Regions from separate parts of the Rarobacter incanus genome, predicted to be linked through region 1. Evidence: riboswitches for the same ligand, from Rfam matches in the RefSeq annotation. Region 1 holds a riboswitch; the other holds the start of a gene.
The links. A riboswitch is a leader RNA that binds a small molecule or an ion and turns the genes downstream of it on or off. The one in region 1 is predicted to bind S-adenosylmethionine.
Positions count from the first base shown of each region.

Region 1 (12,076 bases):
GCGTGGCGCCGGCGCTTATTGCCGGCACTAGGGCGGGCAGCACCACCTTGGTCCACGTCTGGAAGCGATTCGCGCCCAATGATTGCGCAGCCTCTTCGACTTCGGGCTCGAGTTCTAGCAAGACGGGCTGCACGGTTCGCACGACAAATGGCAACGTGACGAACAGGAGTGCCAGGAAAACCGACTTTTCGGTGTTGGCCACGTCGATCCCGATGGGGCTTTGCGGGCCGTATGTTGCGAGCAGTACCAGGCCGGCAACGATTGTTGGTAGCGCGAACGGAATGTCGATTATCACTTCCAGCGCACGTTTGCCGGGGAACGAATCGCGCACCAAGACCCAGGCGATCAGGGTCCCGGCGACCGTGTTCACGACAGTCACCAGGAGGGCCTGCTTGACCGTGAGCCAGATCGCGGCGGCGGTCTGCGGGTTGCGCATCGTCTCGGCGAAATTGGTCCACCCCCCGTCGACCGCCTGAATGATGATGAGCGCCAGCGGAATGAGAACCAGGAGCGAGAACCAGAGGATGCTCACGCCGAGTCCGACCCCCGCGGGGCGCGTCAGATTGTGACGCGCCCCGCCCGGGCGCCGCCTTGGCGGGCGGCGCCCGGTGCTTGTGGGGGCGGAGGACCGCTCCACCGGCGACTGCTCGCGGGGTAAGGCGCCTGGTGCGTCAGCGTCTAGGTGCTCCGTGTTGAGATCGGCTGCGATAGCAGCGCCGGTGGAGGTCATGGCTAGCTCAGCCCCGCTTCTTGCTGAAGCTTGGTGATAATGCCGGTGTTTTCATCGAAGAACTTCGTCTTGACTTCACTCCAGCCGCCAAAATCTCCGTCGATCGTGAAGAGCGTCTTGACCTCGGGGAACGGGTTGCTTGGGTCATTTGCGCCTTCGACGGTGCCAACATCGACGGTGCCAGCGGATGGCAGCGGGCGGAACCCCTTGGATGCGTAGATTTTCTGGCCTTCGGCTGATAGCGCGAAGTCCAGGTACTGCTGCGCCTTCGGGTTAGCGTCCTTGGTCACGGCCGCCGGGTTTTCGATGAGTAGCGTGTCGTCCGGGACGATGTAGTCGAATTTCTGACCTTCCTGGCGGGCGAGGACGGCCTCGTTCTCATATGAGATCAAGACGTCGCCGGTGCCCGACTCGAAGGCCTGGGTGGCGTCGCGCCCGGAGCCTGGGAAAGCCGCGACGTTTGCCAGGACCTTGCCAAGGAACGTCTTGGCGTCGTCTTCCGAACCGCCTGCAGCGATGATGTGCTGCCAAGCACCGAGAATGTTCCAGCGGGCAGCGCCCGACGATCCCGGGTTCGGCGTGACAATCTGTACGCCGTCCTTTGCAAGGTCATCCCAGCCGGTGATGCCCTTGGGATTGCCTTCGCGGACGACAAGAACAACCACGGAATCGGTGAGGATGCCCTTGTTGGCCCCGTCATCCCAGGTGTCGGCGACCAGCCCCGCATCGACCAGGCGTGTGACGTCGGGGGTGACCGAGAAGTGAACGACGTCTGCCTTCAGTCCCTTTTCGACGGCTCGGGATTGGTCACCAGAGGCGCCGTACGATTCGGACCAAGTCACGCCCTTGCCGGCGTCTGTCTTGGCCCATGCGGCCTGGACCGCGTTGTTTCCGGCCTTGGGGACGGCGAAGCCGACCAGCGAGAGCGTCGTGGCGTCACCGCCACTGCCTGCGCCGCAGGCGGCCAGGCTCACGATGGCGGCTAATGCCGCGATGGAGGCGGTGAGTCGGCGAAGTGGTTTGGGCGTCATGGTTCCTCGAATTTGTCGGTCCGATTGATCGGATCAGTGAATAGATAGTCGCACCAATGACGACTATAGCGCTAAACCCTAGCGGGGCGCATCGGTATGGCAATGTGGTTCGGCGTCCGTCTTGAATTCCGAGATAGGCGGCGGGTGCTGGTCGAGTGCGCGCGAAGCGCGCGTATCGAGACCGCGCCCGCTCTCTGGTTGATCTCGATAAGCGCCTGCGGCGCACTCGATCAGCGAAGTCCCCCGGCCCGCTGGTCGAGTGGCGTGCTGTCCCCGCTGGTCGAGTGCGCGCGAAGCGCGCGTATCGAGACCGCGCCCGCTCTTTGGTTGATCTCGATATGCGCCTGCGGCGCACTCGATCAGCGAAGTCCCCCGGCCCGCTGGTCGAGTGCGCGCGAAGCGCGCGTATCGAGACCGCGCACGCGATCAGCTGGGAGGGGCGCGCTCGATCAGCCGCCACCACCATGTCCGAATCGTGGACGCGACGTAGTCCATGATGAGAACTATCCATTAGAGTATGAGGCGACCATCCAGAGCGGCTGAGAGACCTGGCTCAACGACGCCGCAGCAACCCCCCGGTGCAGAAATGCATGGACAGGGTGCTACCGCCAGGAACGATGGAGCGCCGCAGGAGGGCAACCATGACCGACCAGGACACCGATTGTTGGGCTGTTCCGCCGTTGCGTCCCACCATCTCATTTGAAGTCATGCCGCCCCGCCGTCCGGGGCTGGCGCCAAAGTTCTGGGGAACGGTCGATGCGCTGATCGGCGCGCGCCCGGACTTCCTCTCGGTGACATACGGTGCGGCCGGAAACGATCGAGACACCGCCAGGCAGGTGGTTTCGCGGCTGGTTCAGCAGGCTCCGGTTCTTCCGATCGCGCATCTGACCTGCGTGGGGCACTCGCGGGCAGATGTGGTTGACGTTGTGGACGAGTTCTTGTCCGCGGGGGTTCGCTCGTTCCTGGCATTGCGCGGGGATCCGCCGGCCGGTCAGCCTGACTGGAAACCGACTCCGGGAGGGGTGAACTCGTCCGTCGAATTGATCGCCCTGCTCAAGGACCGCGAACGCACCCGGTGCGCCGCCCACCCGGGCAACGCCCTGCGCGGGGCCGCGCACCCGCTCACCATCGCGGTCGCAACATTTCCTGATGGAAACCCGGCGGCGGGCACGACCCGCGATCAAGAAATCGAACGTTTGCTGGTCAAGCAGGCAGCGGGGGCGAGCTTCGCAATCACGCAGTTGTTCTACCGCGCGCGCACCTATGCAGAATTTGTGGAACGAGCGCGCGCCGCCGGCGTTCACATCCCCATCCTGGCGGGAATCTTGCCGGCAACCGACCCCACGCGCTTGCTGCGGGTGGCCGAGTTGTCGGGAGTTAGGCCCCCCGCGGAACTACTGGACCGCCTCAGCGCGGCGTCGAGCGACGACGAGCGCCACGCGATCGGCACGCAGGCGACCGCGGCGCTGGCGCAGTCCGTGCTCGACGCAGGGGCTCCCGGTTTGCACATTTATACCTTCAACAAAGCGCGCCCTGCACTCGATGTCCTGGCGCACCTGGAACTCCTCAATGTAGAACCAAACCAACCCAACCCCCTGACCGCATCGGCGGTCGTGAAAGGCACCCCAGCATGACCACCCCCGCATTTCCCGTCGCCACCATCGTTGGCTACCCCCGTATCGGTCGCCGCCGCGAACTGAAGAAGGCCATCGAGGCATACTGGGCGGGGAAGACCTCGCTTAGCGAACTTGAACTGACCGCGCACGAACTGCGCAACTTCACGCGTGAACGCCTGGTCGAGTTGGGCCTGGGTCGCACCGACGCATCGATCCCGGAGACTTTCTCCTTCTACGACCAGGTCCTGGACGTCACCGCCGCGATCGGTGCGGTACCGCCGCGCTTCGCCGGTTTCGAAGGGCTTGACCTGTACTTCACTCTCGCGCGCGGCGTTGGTGACATTGCGCCGCTGGAAATGACGAAGTGGTTTGACACCAACTACCACTACCTGGTGCCAGAAATCGGCCCCGACACCGCGTTCGCGCTATCGTCGCGCCGGGTGATCGACCAGTTCCTTGAGGCGAAGGCGGCCGGATTCGTCACCCGGCCGACCCTTGTCGGTCCGGTCACCTACCTGCTCTTGTCCAAGGCCGCAGAGGGCGCCCCCGCGGACTTCAACCCGGTCGACCGCCTCGACGACGTCGTCGCGGTGTACGCGCAGATCCTGGCGGAACTTGCCGATGCGGGCGCCCCCTGGGTCCAGCTCGATGAGCCGGGACTGGTCACCGACAACATCGATATCCCGGCGGCAGCTGTAACCGACGCCGTCAAGCGCGCCTACGACGTGCTCACGTCCGGCAAGCGACCGGCAATCCTGGTCACCTCAGCATTCGGGGCGCTGCGCGATAACTTCGCCGCGCTGGCTGCCAGCAATGTCGAAGCGATTCACGTGGATCTGGTGCACGGCGCGCAGCCCGCGGCGGCGGACGGCTTGGCGACGAAGACCTTGGTCGGCGGCGTCATCGATGGCCACAACATCTGGCGCGCAGACCTGGGTGCCAAGTTCGACCAGCTCGAAGCGTTGCGCGCGCTTGGAGCGGCGCAGGTGACCGCGGCGACGGCGACGTCCTTGCAGCACGTTCCGCACGACACCGCTGATGAAAAGTGGCAGGATGCGGAACTTGATGCGAACCTGCACGCCTGGTTGGCGTTCGCGGACCAGAAGGTGGTCGAGGTCGTTACGCTCGCGCGCGGGCTAGTCCAGGGTCGGGAGGCAATTGCGGACGAGATCTCCGCCTCCCAGGAAGCTCTTGCCTCGCGTGCCGCGGCCAACGGGGTGCAGGTCGCGAGCGTTCGCGAGCGCACGGCCGCCCTCTCCGAGTCGGATTTCCACCGCGGCACATATGCCGACCGCGCCGCCGCGCAGGAAGAAAAGCTCAACCTTCCCCCTTTGCCGACGACGACAATCGGTTCGTTCCCGCAGACCATCGATATTCGCCGCGCGCGGGCGGCGCACGCCCGCGGCGAACTGTCGACTGCCGACTACGAATCGGCGATGCGCGACGAAATCAAACGCGTTATCGAACTGCAGGAATCGATCGGCCTTGACGTGTTGGTCCACGGTGAGGCCGAGCGTAACGATATGGTTCAGTACTTCGCGGAGCTGCTGGACGGTTTCGCGGTGACCACCAACGGCTGGGTGCAGTCGTATGGGTCGCGGTGCACTCGTCCTTCAATCTTGTGGGGGGATGTGTCGCGCCCCGAGCCGATGACGGTGCGGTGGGCGACTTACGCGCAGTCGCTGACCGAAAAGCCCGTCAAGGGGATGCTAACTGGCCCCGTGACGATCATGGCGTGGTCGTTTGTGCGCGATGACATTCCCTTGGGTGACACCGCAAATCAGTTGGGACTGGCGCTGCGCGATGAGGTCAACGACCTGGAAGCAGCCGGCATCGGGATCATTCAGGTCGATGAGCCCGCGCTGCGCGAGCTGTTGCCGCTGCGCCGCGAGGACCAGCAGGCGTACCTTGACTGGTCGGTTGGTTCGTTCCGCCTGTCGACCGCGGGCGTGCGCCCCGAGACGCAAATCCACACGCACCTGTGCTACTCGGAATTCGGTGAGGTGATTGGCGCGATCGACGGACTGGACGCGGACGTTACGTCGATCGAGGCGGCGCGGTCAAAGATGGAAATTGTGCCCGAGCTCTCCGAGGCCGGCTATGCGCGCGGCGTCGGGCCGGGCGTGTATGACATCCACTCGCCGCGTGTCCCGTCGGTTGAAGAAGTCACCGAGCTCGTTGAGCTGGCGGCCGATGGCGTTCCGGGGAACCTCTTGTGGATCAACCCGGACTGCGGGTTGAAGACTCGCGGTTACGCCGAGACAGTGCCGTCGCTCGAGCACCTTGTCGCCGCGACGCGCGCGGTGCGGGAAAAGATCGCCAAGTAGTTCGCGAAGGGGTTCGCAGGCGGCGGGGGCGCGCGAGCGCCCCCGCCGCTGGTCGAGTGGCCCGCCCCGCCGCTGGTCGAGTAGCGGGCGGAGCCCGTGTATCGAGACCACGCGGGTTTTGATCTCGATACACGCCTGCGGCGCACTCGATCGCCGAATCACCTGCCTGCCTTCAACAACATTTCCTCGCGCTCCAGCAGAGAGACCTATATAGGGGATGTTGGTCTTAATCATTCCTATATATGGTCGAGACAGTCATAAGGCTTGGTCGCGCAGCCACCGATGGCAGGCGTTGGTCGACGGGGATCGCACGTGAATGGTGGGAAGCTTCGATGGCATTGCGATGGGCTAGGTCCGCGGTAGCGGCTGTGGCGATGTGCGCGTTGGTCGGCACGGTGAGCATCACTCCGGCCGAAGCAGTCCGCGTCGATCTTGCGCGAGGAGCCGCCGCGACCGCGAGTAGTGGGAACGCGGCCGACAACGTGACCGATGTCGACCAGTCCCTGGCGTGGTCTTCAAAGCAGCGCCTTCCGCAGTGGGTGCAGGTAGACCTCGGAAAAGCACGAAAAATCAGCGACATCGAACTCCGCTTGCCGACGGCGTGGCCCGCCCGCAAGCAGACGCTTACGATCCTTGGCTCGCGCGACGGCAAGAAGTTCAGCGTTCTGGCCGCGAAGAAGCGATACACGTTCACGCCAAAAAGGAAGAACGCGGTCGCCATCGATGTGAAGGATCTGAAGGTGCGATATGTGCGGGTGCTCGTCACCGCAAATTCGCGCGCGTCGGTCGCTCAGCTGTCTTCCGTCAAGGTGTTTCGGCGCAAGGGCGCGGACGGTGCGATTAAGTTCAAGAAGACGATAAATGTGGGCACGGGCGGGGTGGTGAAAGCTCGTGCGAGCTCTGCCGCCCGCTCGGCGAAACTTGCCCTGGACGGCGATCTTGGAACGTCGTGGGTGGCTAAGAGCGGTGCCAAGCGCGCAACCCTCACCGCCGCCTTCAAGGCGCGTCAATCGGTGCGGGGGATAATCGTGAAGCTCGACCCCCGCTCCGGAGCCAAGAAGACGAAGATGCGATTCGCAGTCGAGGTCCGTTCGCCCAAGGGAACCTGGCGTCGCGTGACCAAGGTTAGAACCTACGAGTTCCGGCTTACTCGCGGCAATCAGGCCGCCATCAAGATCAACGCTGGCATCACGGGCGTGCGGTTGGTGTTTCCGAAGATCTCACGGAAGTATCCGGCACGGGTTGCAGAGCTACAGGTGTGGGCGCGCGGGGCGCAGCCGGAGGTGCCGAAGATGGCTCAGCAGGGCAGCTCAAGCACCTCGGCGGAAGCCAATTCTGGAGCAGGCAAGGATAAAGGACGAGCGCCCCGACTCCGCTGGTGGAGGGACCGCCACAGGAACGGACCCTGGTACGGATCCCGGTACTGATCCGGGGACTGATCCGGGTACTGATCCGGGGACTGATCCGGGGACTGATCCGGGGACTGATCCTGGTACTGATCCGGGGACTGATCCGGGTACTGATCCGGGGACTGATCCGGGTACTGATCCGGGGACTGATCCGGGTACTGATCCGGGTACGGACCCTGGTACTGACACGGGTACGGATCCCGGTACGGATCCTGGTACGGATCCCGGTACGGATCCCGGTACGGATCCTGGTACGGATCCTGGCACGGATCCTGGTACTGACACGGGTACGGATCCTGGTACGGACCCTGGGACTGATCCCGGCACGGACCCTGGTACGGATCCGGGTACGGATCCGGGGGTTGTGGTGCCGGTTGATCCGAATGAGGGTCGTGTGAATCGGGTTGTTGTTGGTGGTGGTGAGGCTAGTTCGACGGCTTCGTGGACGGTGGTGTCGAATGCTACTGATGGTGATGTTGGGACTTTTTGGGGTGCCGCTGAGCAGTGGAGTCAGTTGTCGGTGCCGTTGACTGGTGCGACGGTGATTGATTCGGTGACGGTGGCGTTGAGTCCGGATGCTGCGTGGGAGGATCGGACGCAGTCGTTTGGTGTTCAGGCGCGGTTGTCTGGTGGGGATTGGGTGAGTGTTGCCGCTGAGAAGAGTTATAGTTTTTCGGCTTTGACGGGTAACTATGTGACTATTCCCGTTGCCAGTTTTGTTGGTGATGAGGTTCGCTTGGTGTTTACGGGGAACTCGTCGGTCAATGCTACGGGCGGTCAGGTCGCTGAACTACGCGTCTTTGGTGACCTGGCCCCCGAAACTTCGAACGACGCCCGTGGAGCGGATATGTCGTACGTCACCTACGAGGCGGAGGACGGCGAACTTGGCGGCGGGGCCCAGGCCGTCGGACCGAATCGAACGGTCGGGGACCTAGCGGGGGAGGCCTCGGGGCGGCGCGCGGTGACGCTCGACACCACGGGCGCGTACGTCCAGTGGACGCTGACGGAACCTACAGACACGATCGTTGGGCGCTTTTCGATCCCCGACAGTGCGGACGGCAAGGGCCGCGATGGCTCGATTGACGTCTACGCAGATGGCGAGTTCGTGGTGAGGCTTGCGCTCACCTCGAAGTATTCGTGGCAGTACGGGGATGAAACCAACCCGACAAACAACCCCAGTGACGGCGCGCCGCGCCACATCTACGACGAGGCGCACACATACCTGCCGCGCACAATTCCGGCCGGCGCGACGCTGACTATCAAGCGCACGGAGGCAAACCCGCTGCCGGTCACCGTCGATCTTATCGACACGGAAATGGCCCAATTCACGGCGAACCCAGACACCAGCAAGTACGTGCAGCCCGCCGGCTTCACCCAGCAGGACATCCAGGCCGCGATCGATAAGGTCGCAGGGAGCGACCAATACGCCGGGGTGTACCTGCCGCCGGGCGATTACACGGTCGACGGCACCCTGTGGGTGTGGGGAAGAGCGATGGACATTGTCGGCGCGGGCCCGTGGTTTACCCTGCTTCACGCCCCCACGGACCAGATAAACACGAATGCCACAATCGGGGTTGCGTCGGCCGCCAGCGGCACTCAGCTGCGCGGCTTTTCATACTGGGGCAACTACGTTGAGCGCATCGACGGGCCCGGAAAGGCGATCAACCTTTGGGACGTGTCCGACGTGACGATCGACAACGTGTGGTTGGAACACGCGGTGTGCGGGTTTTGGGGCACGAACATTCGCAATGTCACGATCCAGAATTCTCGGATCCGCAACATGTTCGCCGATGGGGTAAACATGACCAACGGGTCCACGTCTAATACGGTGCGCAATGTTGCCGCGCGCACGACCGGAGACGATTCGTTCGCGTTGTTCAGCGCCACGGATGGCGTCAAGGCCAGCCAGACGGGAAACACCTACGAGAATCTAACCGCGCTGCTGCCGTGGCGGGCCGCGGGATTGGCCGTGTATGGGGGCGGTAACAATACGTTCCGCAACATATACGTCGCTGACACCCTGGCGTATTCGGGAGTCACCGTGAGCTCCGAAAATTTCGGATACTCGATGGACGGGTTTGGCGTCGACGGCTCGACCGTTTTCAGCGCGATCACGATTGAACGCGCAGGCGGGCACTTTTGGGGTTCGCAGACGTTCGGCGCGATATGGCTGTACGCCTCGCAGGAGCAGTTCCAAAACGTAGAGATGTCCGACATCACGATCACCGATCCGACCTACGCGGGCATCACGGTGTCGAAGAACACCGCGGCCAATCAGGACATTCGGAACGTGACGTTGACGAACGTGACGATTACCGGTGCGCAACTAAGCGGTGACGCCTGGAACGACGGTTCGGGACGGGCGATCTGGGTGAAGTGGGGCGCGACGGGGGCGATGACGCTCACGAACCTAACGATGTCCAACAACAATCAGGAAATTGCAAACGATGCGGGTGAATCGTTTGTGATCAATCGAAATTGACGAGGCCTCCGGGCGGCTCGCGCCGCCCGGAGGTGGGCCTCCTACCGGACTTTCGGGGTTGCGGCAGTGACGATCTTGACCGCTGCCGAGCCACTGACAGCCACGGTGACTTTCACGCGCAGCTTCTTTCCGACGTCCCTGCGCTTGACGATGTAGGTGCGCTTCGTTGCCCCCTTGATTGTCTTTGTCCCGCGTAACCACCGGTAGCTGATGGTGGCGGTTGGCGCGGAGACGCTCCGCATCGTCACCTTGAGCTTCGTGCCCTTGCGCACCTTCGTCGCGGGCGTCACCCGCTTGCCGCGTGCGGTAATGACCGGTGGCCTGATGGAATCGGCTGTGATCGCCGACCTCTTCTTGCTGGAGGTCGCTTCGGTGGCGACTGCACCGGCGGATGCGTTCGTCTTGGCCGCAGCCGCAGTGGGGGGTGCGGCGAACTTCTGCACGTCTCCCACCGCAATCGACGTGGTCACCGGGGTGTGCCCCGGCGCCGATGCCGTCACGCGCGCGGTGACCCGGTGTCCGGCGTCCCGCGCTGGGACCTGATACGTCCGGGATCCGCGCGCCACGACGGCTCCGTCGCGGAGCCATTCGACGGATTCTGCGGTGTTCGCAACGGAATAGGCGCCGGGTACGGCCGTGAGCGTCTCACCCACGACGGGAGTTCCCGTCACGACGGGCTCATCGGTGACCTCGAGGGCGGGGGCCGTGACGATGCCGACCGCAACGTTCTGTGTCAGCGGCGCGTAGCCGGTGGCGGCTGCCGTGACTGTGACGCTGAGCGTCGCACCGACCAAATCGGTTCCGGGGGTGAAGGCGGCGCTCGTCGCTCCTTCGATTTGTTCGCCGTTCGCAAACCATGTCGCCTCCGCATCCGCCCAACGCGGTGAGTACGATCCGGCGTCGACCGCCAGGCGTTGCCCGGCTCGGACCAGTCCGGCCTGGTCTAGTCCCGTGACTGTCGGTGGGGCATCCGCCGTTATGGTTCCGGCGCCAACCGGATCCGTGGCGGTGCCCTCAAGCGCGAAGGGGACGTGGCCGGACCGCGCCACGGTTGCCACAACGCGGACCTTCTTGCCCAGATCCCACGACGTGACGAGGTAGGTTGCCTGGTCCGCTCCCTGGACCTCGGCGCTGGACCGCAGCCAGCGGTAGCCGACTGCCTCCGTCCCGCTCAGGCCCGCCACCGTGGCGGTGAGGGAAGCGCCGACGCGGGCGGGGCCATCGACGCTCAACTGGTGGGCGGGCTGCCGGCCAGCGTTCGTGGTGTCGGCGTCTGAGGCGATCGCGAATATCCGCACGTTCGGGTTGGCCGGCAGGCGGATGCCTTCGAGCGTCTTGCCGGTGGGGACGTCGATGGTAGCGGTGGCGAACAACCCGCACACCCCGCCGTCCGAATCGGTTCCCTTGTAACGCTTCTTGTGGGTTCCGACGACCAGATTTCCGTAGGAAGGCGTGGCCGAACACCAGTCGGTGAGCCCAAATTTCACGGTTTGGTCCGATCCGCCCAACGCTAGCGTGAGGGGTTGGTCCGCTTGCCCGCCCTGGACCCCGAAGCCAACGAGCTGGATCTTGGTCGCGGGACGAGCCGACTGTGACCCGAGGGCGGCGCGGGTGTCGATGTACTGGCCCTGTGCCCGGATATGGTCGGCCGCGTTCGCGACGCCACCACCCAGCACGTAGGTGAGCCCGGACCCCGGCAGTACGGTCGCCACGTTCGGCGCTGCCCCGGCGCTGATCATGTCGGAGCGCAACAGGTAGTTCTGGCCCCCATCGGCGTCAGCGTTCCCGCTTCCCAGGTCGCCGATCGCCGCGTTGGTGTAGTCGGAGGCGAGCCAGTTGATCGTGGAGGACACGTCGACGTTGGTGCTCTGCCGGATGGCACTGTAGTCGGCGCGTGCGCTGGGGGCCAGGGCTCCGGCGGCCACCGTGGCTGTCACCGCAGCGGCCACCGCGAGTCCGATCGCCGGGTGCCGTGTGCTCCTCATGTGCTTCATCGCTTGATCCTCACCTTCGCCGAGGCGGTCGTCGTGGCATAGCCGGATTTCGACGTCGTGACCTTCACGCGAACCTTCTTTGCGCGCCATTTCTTCTTGATCTTGAGGGTTTTGGAACCCTTCTTGACGACCTTCTTGCCGACATACCAGGTGATCTTTATTTTCACTGGGCCCGGCTTCGCCCGCTTGATCCTGGCCTTCAACTTCTTCTTGGCCTTCGCCTTGCCCGTGATGCGGACGGTGGTGCGCTTGGTGAACTTCTTCGGGGCCTTCGGCTTGGTACCGCCCGTGCCGTTGCCATCCCCGCCGCCCGTGCCGGGATTGGTCGCCGCGGGGGCGGTGACGGGATCGGTGGCGCGCGAGGTTTCGGTGACGGCCTTGCCGTCGGGGAACTGCCCCGTGACCTGCACCGATATGCGCGATCCGACCAGCGCGGCCGTGACGGCAAGCGAGGCGCCGGTGGCGCCCGCGATCGGCTTTCCGTCGC
Region 1 is NZ_VFNV01000001.1:1,494,823-1,506,898, reverse strand. Features, by position in the region: gene cysT (sulfate ABC transporter permease subunit CysT) at 1-532, opposite strand, end outside; gene FB389_RS06310 (sulfate ABC transporter substrate-binding protein) at 733-1,761, opposite strand; SAM riboswitch class I at 2,285-2,385, shown strand; gene FB389_RS06305 (methylenetetrahydrofolate reductase) at 2,403-3,395, shown strand; gene metE (5-methyltetrahydropteroyltriglutamate--homocysteine S-methyltransferase) at 3,392-5,704, shown strand; gene FB389_RS06295 (discoidin domain-containing protein) at 6,037-7,131, shown strand; gene FB389_RS06290 (discoidin domain-containing protein) at 7,478-9,595, shown strand; gene FB389_RS06285 (hypothetical protein) at 9,637-11,589, opposite strand; gene FB389_RS06280 (amylo-alpha-1,6-glucosidase) at 11,586-12,076, opposite strand, start outside.

Region 2 (12,076 bases), 160 kb from region 1:
CAACCGCGCTGATAGGCAGCGTCAGGATCACCACTTCGATGGGCAGTCCGGCCGCGGCCATCACCGTGGTGGCCGTGACGGTGGCGGTTCCGGGCACACCGGCGGTGCCCACGGACACGACCAGGCCCAGGACGACCAGCAGCGCGTAGTCGCCGAACCCGTATGGAATGCCGAGCCCGTTGACCGCGTATACCGCCAAGAGGATGGGCCAGACTCCCGCGCAGCCCGGCATCCCGATGGTCGTGCCGAGCGGGGCCGTGAAACCGGCGATCTCCGCCGGCACGCCGACGCGGTTGCGCAAGAGCGTGGTGGTGAGCGGAAGCGTTCCCGCGCTGCTCTGGGTGGTGAACGCCGCGAGCTGCGCCGGGGCAATTTTGCGGAAGAATGCGACCGGGCTGAGGCGCGCCGAGACCTTCAGCACGACCGCGTTGACGATAAAAGCATCGGTGAAGCAGACAATGAAAGTGGCTGCCAACAGGGCGAACAGTGCCCACAGCTGGCTGGCATTGCCGGATACCGATGAGGCGAATGACGATGTGAGGGCCAGCACCGCGTAGGGGGTGAGCGCGATTATGAAGCCCACGGCGCGGTAGATGATTTCGCGTAGGGCTTCGACCAGGCGCTTGAAGGGCTCGACTTTGCGCGGGGCGCGCTCCGCGACGAGGGCGTAGGCGACGGCGATCAGGATCGTGAAAACGATGATGGGGATGATGTTGTCGTTGGCGATGTCGTTGACGACGTTCGTGGGGAAGAATCCGATGAACACTTCACTGAATGGTTTACGAATCGTGTCGAGGGAACGGGTGTCGATCCCAGCGGTGGCGAGGTCGGCGCCCTTTCCGAGGCCCATCTGCAGGGCGACGCCCAGGGACAGGAAAATCGCGATCAGGTTGAGCCAGAGCAACCATCCGAGAGATCGTCCGCCGATAGTTTTGAGCTGGCTGATCGAACCCAGCGAGACGATGCTCGAGAGGATGGAGACGATGATCAGCGGGGCAACGATGGTGAGCAGGAGATTGACGTAGACGCGACCGATGGGCTGAATGTAGTCGGTATGTCCGCGAAAGACGATGCCGACTGCGATCCCAACGAACAGCGCGATGAACGTGAGCACGCTGAAGTTCACTTTGCGTCGGTGCAGGGAGAAGATCCCCGCTGCGAGCCCGATTGTCACTGCGAGGGCAGCGACATCCCATATGTTCACGTCTAACTCCTTGCCGGTGCTGTTGGTTTGCTGATCTTGGTGTTGGTGGTTATGCCGTGGGTGCGGTTGTGCGGTTGTGCGGTGGCCGTTCGGCCCCAAACCCTACTATGCCGACCGGGGCAGTAGGGAAATGGGTCGAGCGTTCCTCGTCGTGAAGGGGTGCGGGTCGTGTGCGCGATAGCCGGTGCGCCTGTCTACGGCGGGGGCGCGATTGCGTACGTTTGGGCGACGGGGCGCCGGGCCTGGAAGCGGTCGTATTGTTGGGCGCCGCGGTCGGCGCGAACCGGGACGAATTAGCTGGCGGGCTCCGTCGCCGGCGTACACCCTGCGGCGGGTGCAACGGCGGGTGCAACGGCGGGTGTGCAACCTGCCGCCGCCGTGTCGATCAGGTGATCGAGGTGAAGGCCGCTGGGTATGGGGCGGGTGTCGTGGCGCAGCGTCCACGCTCCGTCGCGCACCTCGTATTCGCGAATCGGCTGGCCGGTGGCGAGCCACCGCACCGCCGCGATGAGGCGCTCGACGTGTTCGCCAGTTGTGGAGGCGCCGACGCTGGCGCGAACGGCGCCCTGGTCAAGGCCCAGCTTGCGAAGCAGCGGGTGGGCGCAGAATCGCCCGTCGCGCACGCCTATGCCGTGTTCTGCCGAAAGGTAGGCGGCCACGAACCCGGGCTCCAATCCCGCAAGCGCGAACGTGACGACGGCCACCCTGTCGGCGGAGTCTTCCCAGATCCGGGCGACTCGAACACCGGGAATCGTTGCGAGCCCCTGGTGGAGCCGTCCCACCAGGGCGGCCTCGTGCGCCTGCAGGGCGGCAAACCCCACCGCCTGCAACGTTTCGGCGGCGGTAGCCAGGGCCACCGCGCCGATGACGTTCGGGGATCCGGCCTCGTGCCGCGCGACGCCCCGCTGCCATTCGGCGCCGCGGGTCGTAACGTTTGTGACCGCGCCGCCTCCGCGCAGGTACGGCTCGGCGTCGTCGAGCCAGTCGATGCGTCCGATCAAGGCGCCGGCCCCGTAGGGAGCGTAGAGCTTGTGCCCCGACAAGGCGACGTAGTCGACGCCGGTGGCGGCGATGTCGATCGGGCGGTGCGGCGCCAACTGCGCTGCATCCACAAACAGCCGGGCGCCGTGCGAGTGCGCTATCTCGGCGACCTGCGCCAAAGGCAGAATCTCGCCGGTGACGTTGGAGGCGCCGGTCACGGCGAGCAGTGCGTAGTCACCGACAGCGAGCTCGTCTTCCAGGGCTGCGATCGTCGCGGCCTGCGTCGGCAACGCGTTCAGGACGGTCGCGCCACCCGCTGCCGCCTGCCAGGGAAGCAGATTCGCGTGGTGCTCGATATCGAGCACCAGGATCCTTCCGGGCACCGAGCGCGCCAGGAGGTTGATCGAGTCGGTGGTGTTGCGGGTAATGAGGACCTCATCGTCCGGGCGCGCCCCGACGAATGCGCCAAGAGATAGGCGGGCCGCTTCGTAGAGCGAGGTCGAGACCTGAGAAAGGTAGCCCGCACCCCGGTGAACGCTGGCGTACCACTGCAAGGTCGTGTTGACGCGATCGGCGACCGCGCGCAGGGCGGGGGCGCTGGCAGCGAGGTCCAGGTTTGCATAGGTGGCCCAGGTGCCGTTTGCCAGCGGAACGGATGTGGACGCTCCCACGGCCTCCAGCAGGGCGGGTCCCTGCTCCGCGGCGCGCGGCTTTGCGGCAAAGCCGCACGCCGGCGCCGAAGCTTCCAGCGGCGTACAAGACTCCGAAACATATCCCACGTATGTCACGATACGACTCCTCACATTACCGGGGTATTACCCCCATGCGCGCTTGCCGTTGCGCGAGTCGGCAACGGCCAGGTCGTCACCCGGGGCACCCCGCCGCGATGGAGGGTTGTCGGCCAGCAAGCCGGGGCTCGGTTCGCGGCAATCCGGGGATTGCGCGGTGCTGGCACTCATGACCTGCAACCATCTTGCAGTGTGGCGAAGGAAGCGAAAAGGGCGGTTCACAATGTGGGACGGCGCGCTGTGGGCGTTTCGTTGCGCACGCGCTAGGGCGGGTGATGCCGCGGCGCGGCGGGCGGGTCGTTAGGACGCACAAAGGGCGGTGCCGCGCACCGCGCGACACCGCCCTTTGCCCGCCCGCCCCGCAACCTCCTAGACGTCGAGTTGCTGCGGCAACTCGAACGCGGTGTCGAACCACTGATTGATACGAGCGACGATCACGCGTTCGAAAATGTCGTCATCGTGGCGCGACCGCAGCCACGACTGGAACCCCGACCCGGCTGCGGTATCCATCTCGGCCAGACATGTATCCGGGTCCACAACCGCGCGCCGCAACATCTCGGCGGCCTGTTCGGGTGTGTCGTAGAAGAACGGGTACCTATCGGGAACCAGGGCATGCGCCCACGGCAGGTTCGGGAAGATTCCTATTGCCCCGGCCGCCAGTGCCTCGACATACATCAGCCCGTACGACTCGGTCTCCGCCGTGGCCAAGAACGCCGTGGTGCGACTCAGCGCCTCCCAATAGCTATCGCGTCCGGCAGTGAGCGGTCCGATCCAAATCCAGTCCTTGCGTGAATACCGCATCGCCAGGCTGCTCACGAGCTGCGACTCGGTGAGCCGCGCCTCCACCTGCAGTGGGGTTGTTTCATGCACCGCCTCGACGACATCGAAGAACAGCTGCGGCCGCTTCTCGCGCGTCAGGTAGATCGCGGGGTACAGAACAACCGGCTCCGTGGCATCCCGGCGAGGCTGGACGTGTTCGTGGCGGAACCCGAGGTTCACCCACGCGATAATCGCCCGCTCGGCGAGCGGTTGCGCATCCCACTTTGAGACAATTTCGCGTGCCTCACCGGCAGTCCGTTCGGAGTTAGCGAACGTCGGGAAGAGCGCGCACGCCAGGGTCAGGGCGGCCTTTTCGATGTGACTCGAATACCTGGCGACCGGCCACCACAGGAAGTTCATGACCTTCGGCTTTTCGCAGTTCGCGTGGAGCGTGCGCCACACATCCACCGAATCGATCACGTCCATGTTGACAACGATCACGTCGTCCCCCTGGATGAATTCCAACGGAAGCACGTCGAACCCGTTGCCCTTCCGCGGCCCCTGGCCGATCACGATCGAGTTGGGGAACAACCGCAACAGCCGGCGGACCAGCGTGTCCCCGGTTTCGTGGCCGCCAATGTTGCCGTTCGGGTCGATGAAGACGTTGTCGTACTTGATTGCGATCCTCATGGCACTACTCACCTGCTTTCTGTCCTGCGAGTTGCGAATCGCGCTCCGCGACGACATCGTCTGGCCCGGTCACGGGTGGAGCGGCGAGCTGGGGGCCCTCGTCGGAATAATTGGTGTCATCGAGCGGCGACGGGTTCTCGGGCACGCGCAGATCCTCGACGTCGTCGAGTGAGGTGTTGATGCGCATCCCATAAAATGACCGGTACACGAACACGCAGGTCAGCACGAAGAATACTGCCGCGAGCACGTGGACCAAGCCGGTTTGGCCGCGGTTGGTCATGGTGACGGCCAGTTCGACGGCAAGCAGGCCGAACAGCGTAGTGAACTTGATGATCGGGTTGAGCGCCACGGACGAGGTGTCCTTGAAGGGGTCGCCCACCGTGTCGCCCACCACCGAGGCGTCGTGTAACGCGGTTCCCTTGGCATGCAGGTCCACCTCGACTATCTTCTTCGCGTTATCCCAAGCGCCTCCCGCATTCGCCATGAAGATCGCCTGGTACAGGCCGAAGACGGCGATCGACACCAGGTACCCGATGAAGAAGAACGGTTCGACGAACGCGAACGATAGCGTCGCAAAGAACACCGCCAGGAACATCGTCAACATGCCCTGTTGCGCGTATTGAGTGCAGATGCCGACGACCTTACGCGAATCCTCGACGGATGCGCGCTCGGTGTTGGTGTCGTCCAGGTTGATTGTTTCCTTGATGAACTCGACGGCGCGGTAGGCGCCGGTCGTCACCGCTTGGGTGGAAGCGCCCGTGAACCAGTAGATGATGGCGCCCCCGACAATGAAACCGAGCAGGAACGGCGGGTGCAGGATAGACAGGTTGGACATGTCGGTGGTCAAACCGTTCGTGAGCGACATGATGATCGAGAAGATCATCGTCGTGGCCCCGACAACCGCCGTGCCGATCAGGACCGGCTTCGCCGTTGCCTTGAAGGTGTTCCCAGCGCCATCGTTCTCCTCGAGCATGCGCTTGGCCAGGCTCCACTGTGGGTCGATGCCGAAGTCGCGGCGCAGTTCGTCGTCGATGCCCGGAATCTCCTCGATTTGCGACAGCTCGTAGACGCTTTGCGCGTTATCGGTCACCGGCCCGTACGAGTCGACCGCAATCGTGACCGGCCCCATGCCCAAGAACCCGAACGCGACCAGGCCGAACGCGAACACCGCCGGTGCGGCCATGATGGCGTCCATACCGTGCTCGGAAATGAGATATGCGCCCGACATCAGCCCGACGATAACGATTCCGAGCCAGTACGCGGAGAAGTTCCCCGCAACCAGACCCGACAAGATGTTGAGCGACGCACCTCCCTCCCGGGAGCTCTTGACCACTTCTTGGGTGTGCCGCGCCTTTGTCGAGGTGAAAGCCTTGACCAGCTCGGGGATGAGCGCGCCCGCGAGCGTGCCGCAGGTAATGATCGTGGAGAGTTTCCACCATATTCCGGGCGCCTGCGTCAGGTGTCCCAGAACCAGATACGACGTCAGGTAGGTGAGCGCGATCGACACGCCCGATGTCAGCCACACCAACACCGTCAGCGGTTCCTCGAAGTTCATGCGGGTCGCCTTCGCGTAGCGCCGCTTGGTGACCAGGTCGTTGATGAAGTACGAGGCCCCCGAGGCGATGAGCATCACCGCCCGCACCACAAAGATCCATATCAGGAGCGTGGCCTGGACCGCCGGATCGTGGACGCCCAGCAAAATGAAGGTGATTAGCGCCACGCCCGTGACCCCGTACGTTTCGAACCCATCGGCCGAGGGGCCGACGGAGTCGCCCGCGTTGTCACCCGTGCAGTCGGCGATGACGCCGGGGTTGCGGGGGTCGTCTTCCTTGATCTTGAAGACGATCTTCATCAGGTCGGCGCCGATATCCGCAATTTTGGTGAAGATGCCACCCGCAATGCGAAGCGCCGCGGCGCCGAGTGATTCACCGATCGCGAAGCCGATGAAGCACGAGCCCGCTATGTCTCCGGGCAGGGCAAGCATGATGCCGAGCATGATGAGCAGCTCGACGCTGATCAGGACCATGCCGATCGACATTCCTGACTTCATCGGGATGCGGTGCTGCGGAAGCGGCTTGCCGTCCAGCGAGGCGAAGGCAGCTCGCGAATTGGCGAACGTGTTCAACCGGATCCCGTACCAGGCGACGCCGAAGGATCCCGCCATGCCGATGAGCGAAAAGGCGAGGATGATCGCCACCTTGCCCCAGCTGAAGCCCACCAGGACCTTGAAGTAGAGCAGGATCACCGCCGCGATGAACGCCCACAGGACCAGCAGGAACTTACCCTGCTTGACCAGGTATTCCTTGCAGGTCTCGTAGATCAATTCCGAGATTTCCCGCATGGAGCGGTGCACCGGCAGCTTCTGCAACTGCCCGTACGTCATGACTCCGAAACCGAGGCCGAGAAGGCAGACGATTAGCGCGCACGCGAGAAGGGTGCGTCCGCCGATGCCGCCGATATCGACCTGGCCCAGGTCCGGCAGCTTGAGGTTGGCCTCGCCGCCCATCTCGGATGCGTGCGCGGGTGCGGCTGCAAGGATCGCAGCACCGGTCGCGATTGCGGTTGAAAGACCAAGTTTCGCCGCGATACGGCGTCGTGGTGGATGATTCAAGGGGCTCACCTCAAAATCGTTAGGCGTCGTTGCCATTACCTCCCGACGCTAGACGTGATCCGGACCACATTCCCGGGCCGTTCGTCCCAGCTGTCAAATGTGATCGGGGTCACAATAGAAGGTGGCGGGCCACGCAACGGCGCGTGGTTCCTACTGACGGAGGTGCCACGATGGCAAAGTACGTGCAAGACTTCGCGGAGGGCGACAAGGACCAAAAAGATCTGCTGGGAGGCAAAGGTGCCAACCTCGCGGAAATGACGCGACTGGGGCTTCCGGTGCCCCCCGGATTTACGATCACCACGACCGCGTGTCGGTCTTACATGCAGACGGGGCTGGTCCCCGCCGAATTGCGTGTCGAGGTGACCATGGCCCTGCGGCGGCTGGAGGACGCGGTGGGCCGCCAGCTTGGCGACCCGTACGATCCGCTCCTTGTCTCGGTCAGATCCGGCGCAAAATTCTCCATGCCCGGCATGATGGAGACGGTTTTGAACATCGGCCTGAACGATGCCTCGGTGAAGGGGCTGGCCGCGATCAGCGAGGATGAACGCTTCGCGTGGGACTCGTACCGGCGCCTCATCCAGATGTTTGGGAAGACGGTTTTGGATATAGACGGCGACATCTTCGCCGCCGCGCTCGACGAGAAAAAGGGGGCCCGCGGCGTCGTCCTCGACACCGAGCTCACCGCCGACGACCTGCACGAACTGGTCGATGAGTTCAAAGGAATAATCCTGGCTGAATCCGGGCAGCCTTTCCCGCAGCACCCGCGCGAACAACTCGACATGGCCATCGTCGCCGTATTTGATTCCTGGAACACCGAAAGGGCACGCCTCTACCGGCGCAAGGAACGCATACCCAACGACCTCGGCACCGCCGTCAACGTCTGCACGATGGTTTTTGGGAACCTGGGTGAGACCTCTGGAACCGGCGTCGCCTTCACGCGTGACCCGGCGTCGGGAAAGCCTGGCCAGTATGGCGACTACCTGGTCAACGCGCAGGGCGAGGATGTCGTGGCCGGGATCCGCAACACGCTCTCGCTCGCGGACATGAAGCAGGTCGATCCGCAAAGCTACGCGGACCTCATGGCGGCCATGCGCCGCCTCGAAACGCACTACCGCGACCTGTGCGATGTCGAATTCACCGTCGAGCGAGGCAAGTTGTGGATGCTCCAGACGAGGGTCGGTAAGCGCACCGCGCCCGCGGCATTCCGCATCGCCTGCGCGTTGGTCGATGAACACCTTATAACAATGGACGAGGCCCTCGTCCGCGTTACGGGCGCCCAACTGAGCCAATTGATGTTCCCGCGGTTCGACACGACCGACTCGTCGCGGGTCCTGCTCACAAAGGCTATGGCCGCATCCCCGGGGGCGGCCGTGGGGGCCGCCGTTTTCGACTCGGTCGAAGCGCAGCGGCGCGCCGCCGCCGGCGAGGACGTGGTGCTGGTTCGACGTGAAACCAATCCCGACGACCTGGGCGGAATGATCGCCTCGGTGGGCATCCTGACCGCGCGGGGTGGCAAGACTTCCCACGCCGCGGTGGTGGCCCGCGGGATGGGGCGCACGTGCGTGGTCGGTGCCGAAAACGTGGACGTGGATCCGGTGGCGCGTGCGTTCACCGTCGGTGACATCACCGTCGAAGAGGGGCAGGTCATCTCGATCGACGGATCCACAGGTGAGGTGTTCTTGGGGGCGGTCAGGGTGGTTCCGTCGCCCGCCACAACCTATCTGGAGCACGGGCTTGACGCGGCTCTTACCCAGGCCGACGACGACCAGGACACGCGCGAATTGGTGCGCGCCGTCGACCGCATCCTCACGCATGCCGACCACGCTCGGCGCCTGCGGGTCGAGGCCAACGCCGACACGGCCGCGGACGCGGCCCGCGCCAGGTCGCTGGGCGCGCAAGGGGTGGGGTTGTGCCGCACGGAGCACATGTTCCTGGGCGATAGGCGCGTGTTGATCGAGCGGGTGATCCTGGCGAAAACGGATGCCGAGCGGCAACTCGCACTCGACGCGCTGCTGCCGCTGCAACGGGCGGACTTCGCGGCGCTGCTGGCCGAAATGGATGGGCTGCCGACCACGATTCGACTGATAGACCCGCCGTTGCACGAATTCCTGCCCGACTACACCGACCTGTCGGTCAAGGTCGCGCTCGAAAAGGAACGAGGCGCCCTGGATCCGCACGACGAAGAACTACTGGCGGCGGTCAAACGGATGCACGAGGCAAACCCGATGCTGGGTCTGCGCGGAGTGCGCCTGGGGCTCGTGATCCCGGGGCTGTTCGCGCTACAGATCAGGGCCATCTGCGAAGCCGCTGCCGCGCGCCTTGCGGCGGGCGGCAGCCCTCGTCCCGAAATAATGGTGCCGCTGGTCGGATCCGTGCAGGAGCTGCACCTGGTCCGGGACGAGGCCCTGCGCATCATGGCGGACGTCGCCGCGGAGTCGGGTGCGGAATTGGACATACCGGTGGGGTGCATGATCGAGCTGCCCCGGGCGGCGCTGACCGCCGGGCGGATCGCGGATGCGGCGCAGTTCTTCTCGTTCGGAACGAACGACCTGACGCAGACGACCTGGGGGTTCTCCCGCGATGACGTCGAGGGGGCGTTCTTTGCCGAATACACCGAGAACGGCGTGCTCGCCGTCTCGCCATTTGAGACAATTGATACGCGCGGCGTTGGGCGGCTGGTGAGCATTGCGGTCGCAGAGGGGCGCGCGGCGCGCCCCGGCATGCCCATGGGAGTATGCGGGGAGCACGGTGGCGACCCCGAATCCATCCGGTTCTTCCACAACGTCGGGCTCGACTACGTCTCCTGCTCGCCGTTCCGCGTCCCGGTTGCCCGGCTCGAAGCCGGTCGGGCGGCGATCAGCACCGCCGGATCGGATGCCCGCTAGCGGGCCGAAGGCGGCTCCCCGAACAGGCGAGGGCCCCGCCGCGCGGCGCGCGTGGCGGGGCCCTCGTTCTTAATAATCACAGCATCACAGTGCGCGGATGTTTTCCGCCTGTAGGCCCTTGGGGCCCTGCGTGATGTCGAACTGCACGCGCTGGTCGTTTTCCAGGGTCTTATAACCGTTGGACTCGATTGCGCTGTAGTGGGCGAACACGTCCGCGCCACCGTCATCCGGTGCGATGAAGCCGAAACCCTTTTCGGCGCTGAACCACTTGACGGTTCCTTCTGCCATCTTCGTACTACTCCCTCAAGAGTGGTCGGACAGCCCCGGCCTTCGGGACTGCTCGTCACGGTGTTCGTTCGCCAACTCTTGATAGGGATCAAGCCCGGATTGCCGGGGTGGACGTGCGAGGCACTGCAACTACGGAAATAACCCTAGCCGTGCCTGGCCCATTGCGCTAGACATTTTTAGGACTTCCAGTTCAACTAGTGAGCGCAATGGTGTCCGATTCGGGGGAAAATGCCCGGTAGGGTTGGATATGGACACTTTCGATAGGGGATGGCCTTGAATAACGGTGGTCTAGACACGCCGGGTGCGCGCCCGCGGGTGGTAGTCATTGGTGGCGGATTCGCCGGAGTCGCAACGGTTCGGGCGCTTCGGAAATCCCCGGTCGAGGTGACACTGGTCGATCGACACATATACAACATGTTCCAGCCGCTGCTCTACCAGGTTGCGACCGCGGGACTCAATCCGGGTGACGTCACCTACTTCTTGCGGGCCCTGCGATACCGGCAGGGCAACGTCCGTTACCGGCAGGGGTTGCTTGCCGGCATCGACGCGGAGCAGGGACGAGTCCGCCTGCGCGACGGGAGCTCGCTCCCCTTCGACTACCTGGTTCTGGCGAACGGTGTGACCACGAACTACTTCGGGACCCCGGGCGCGAAGGAACACGCCAAGGCCGTCTACACGCGGAGCCAGGCCCTGCGGATCCGCGACGCGGTATTTCGTCAGCTCGAAGAGGCAGCTTCCCGGGGTGACCGGTCAGAGGGACTGGAAGTTGTGATCGTCGGGGGTGGCGCCACGGGGGTCGAGATGGCCGGGGCGCTCGCCGAGCTACGCAACCAAGGCCTGTATTTCGCTTACCCGGAGATCTCGCACGACCACATGCAGATCACCCTGGTCCAACGCAGCTCCGAACTGCTCAAACCCTTCAAACCACACCTGCGGACGTACGCCAAGAAGGCGCTTGCCAAGCGCGGGGTGACGTTGCGGTTCGGGGCGGGTGTTAAGGAAGTCCACGCCCGCGAGGTCGAGCTGACCGACGGAGAATCCATCCGCGCCGATGTTGTCATCTGGGCCGCCGGGGTCAGCGCCCATGAAGAGGTTGCGCAGTGGGGGGTCCCGCAGGGGGAGGGCGGGCGGATCGTCGTCGGCCCCGATATGCGGGTCAAGGGGATGAGCAACGTCTACGCCGTCGGCGATATCGCGGTCAACGATGATGACCTGCCGCAACTGGCGCAGCCAGCCATGCAGGCGGGACGCTTTGTCGGCAAGAACATTGCGCGGCAAGTCGCGGGGCGGCCGACCCGCGGCGCATTTTCCTATACCGACAAGGGCACAATGGCGACAATTGGGCGGCGATCCGCCGTGGCGCAGATCCACGGGCTGCCTGCCATGACGGGGCCGCTTGCCTGGTACGCGTGGGCGGTGGTCCACGTATTCCAGCTGCTCGGAGGCCGCAACCGGCTCGCGACCTTTGCGAACTTGATAACCCGGTACGGGCAGTTCTACCGGATCCACCCCAACCCGATCATCGGCGAGATACGCCCGGCGCGGGTCTACGGCGTCGAGCCGGGCGCTCCGCGCACGGACACCAGCGACTGACGCCGTCCCGTACTTCGCGGGGCGTTTTGCTGGAAGCGGCGCGCTGGGCGCCTCCTGCCGGGCGAGTGTGCCGTTTCCCGTTGATCGAGTGTGCCGTTTCCCGTTGGTCGAGTGCGCCGCCTCCCGTTGGTCGAGTGCGCCGTAGGCGTGTATCGAGATCAAGAACTGGGTGGTCTCGATATGCCCGCTGTGCGGGCTACTCGACCGGCGGGGTGTGCTTCGTTGATCGAGTGTGCCGTTTCCCGTTGGTCGAGTGCGCCTCCCCGTTGATCGAGTG
Region 2 is NZ_VFNV01000001.1:1,338,485-1,350,560, reverse strand. Features, by position in the region: gene FB389_RS05770 (dicarboxylate/amino acid:cation symporter) at 1-1,204, opposite strand, end outside; gene FB389_RS05765 (aminotransferase class V-fold PLP-dependent enzyme) at 1,498-2,973, opposite strand; SAM riboswitch class IV at 3,008-3,148, opposite strand; gene FB389_RS05760 (glycosyltransferase family protein) at 3,343-4,422, opposite strand; gene FB389_RS05755 (sodium-translocating pyrophosphatase) at 4,427-7,042, opposite strand; gene ppdK (pyruvate, phosphate dikinase) at 7,204-9,918, shown strand; gene FB389_RS05745 (cold-shock protein) at 10,003-10,206, opposite strand; gene FB389_RS05740 (NAD(P)/FAD-dependent oxidoreductase) at 10,474-11,799, shown strand.
Region 2: another riboswitch for S-adenosylmethionine. It lies ahead of FB389_RS05765 (aminotransferase class V-fold PLP-dependent enzyme); the one in region 1 lies ahead of FB389_RS06305 (methylenetetrahydrofolate reductase).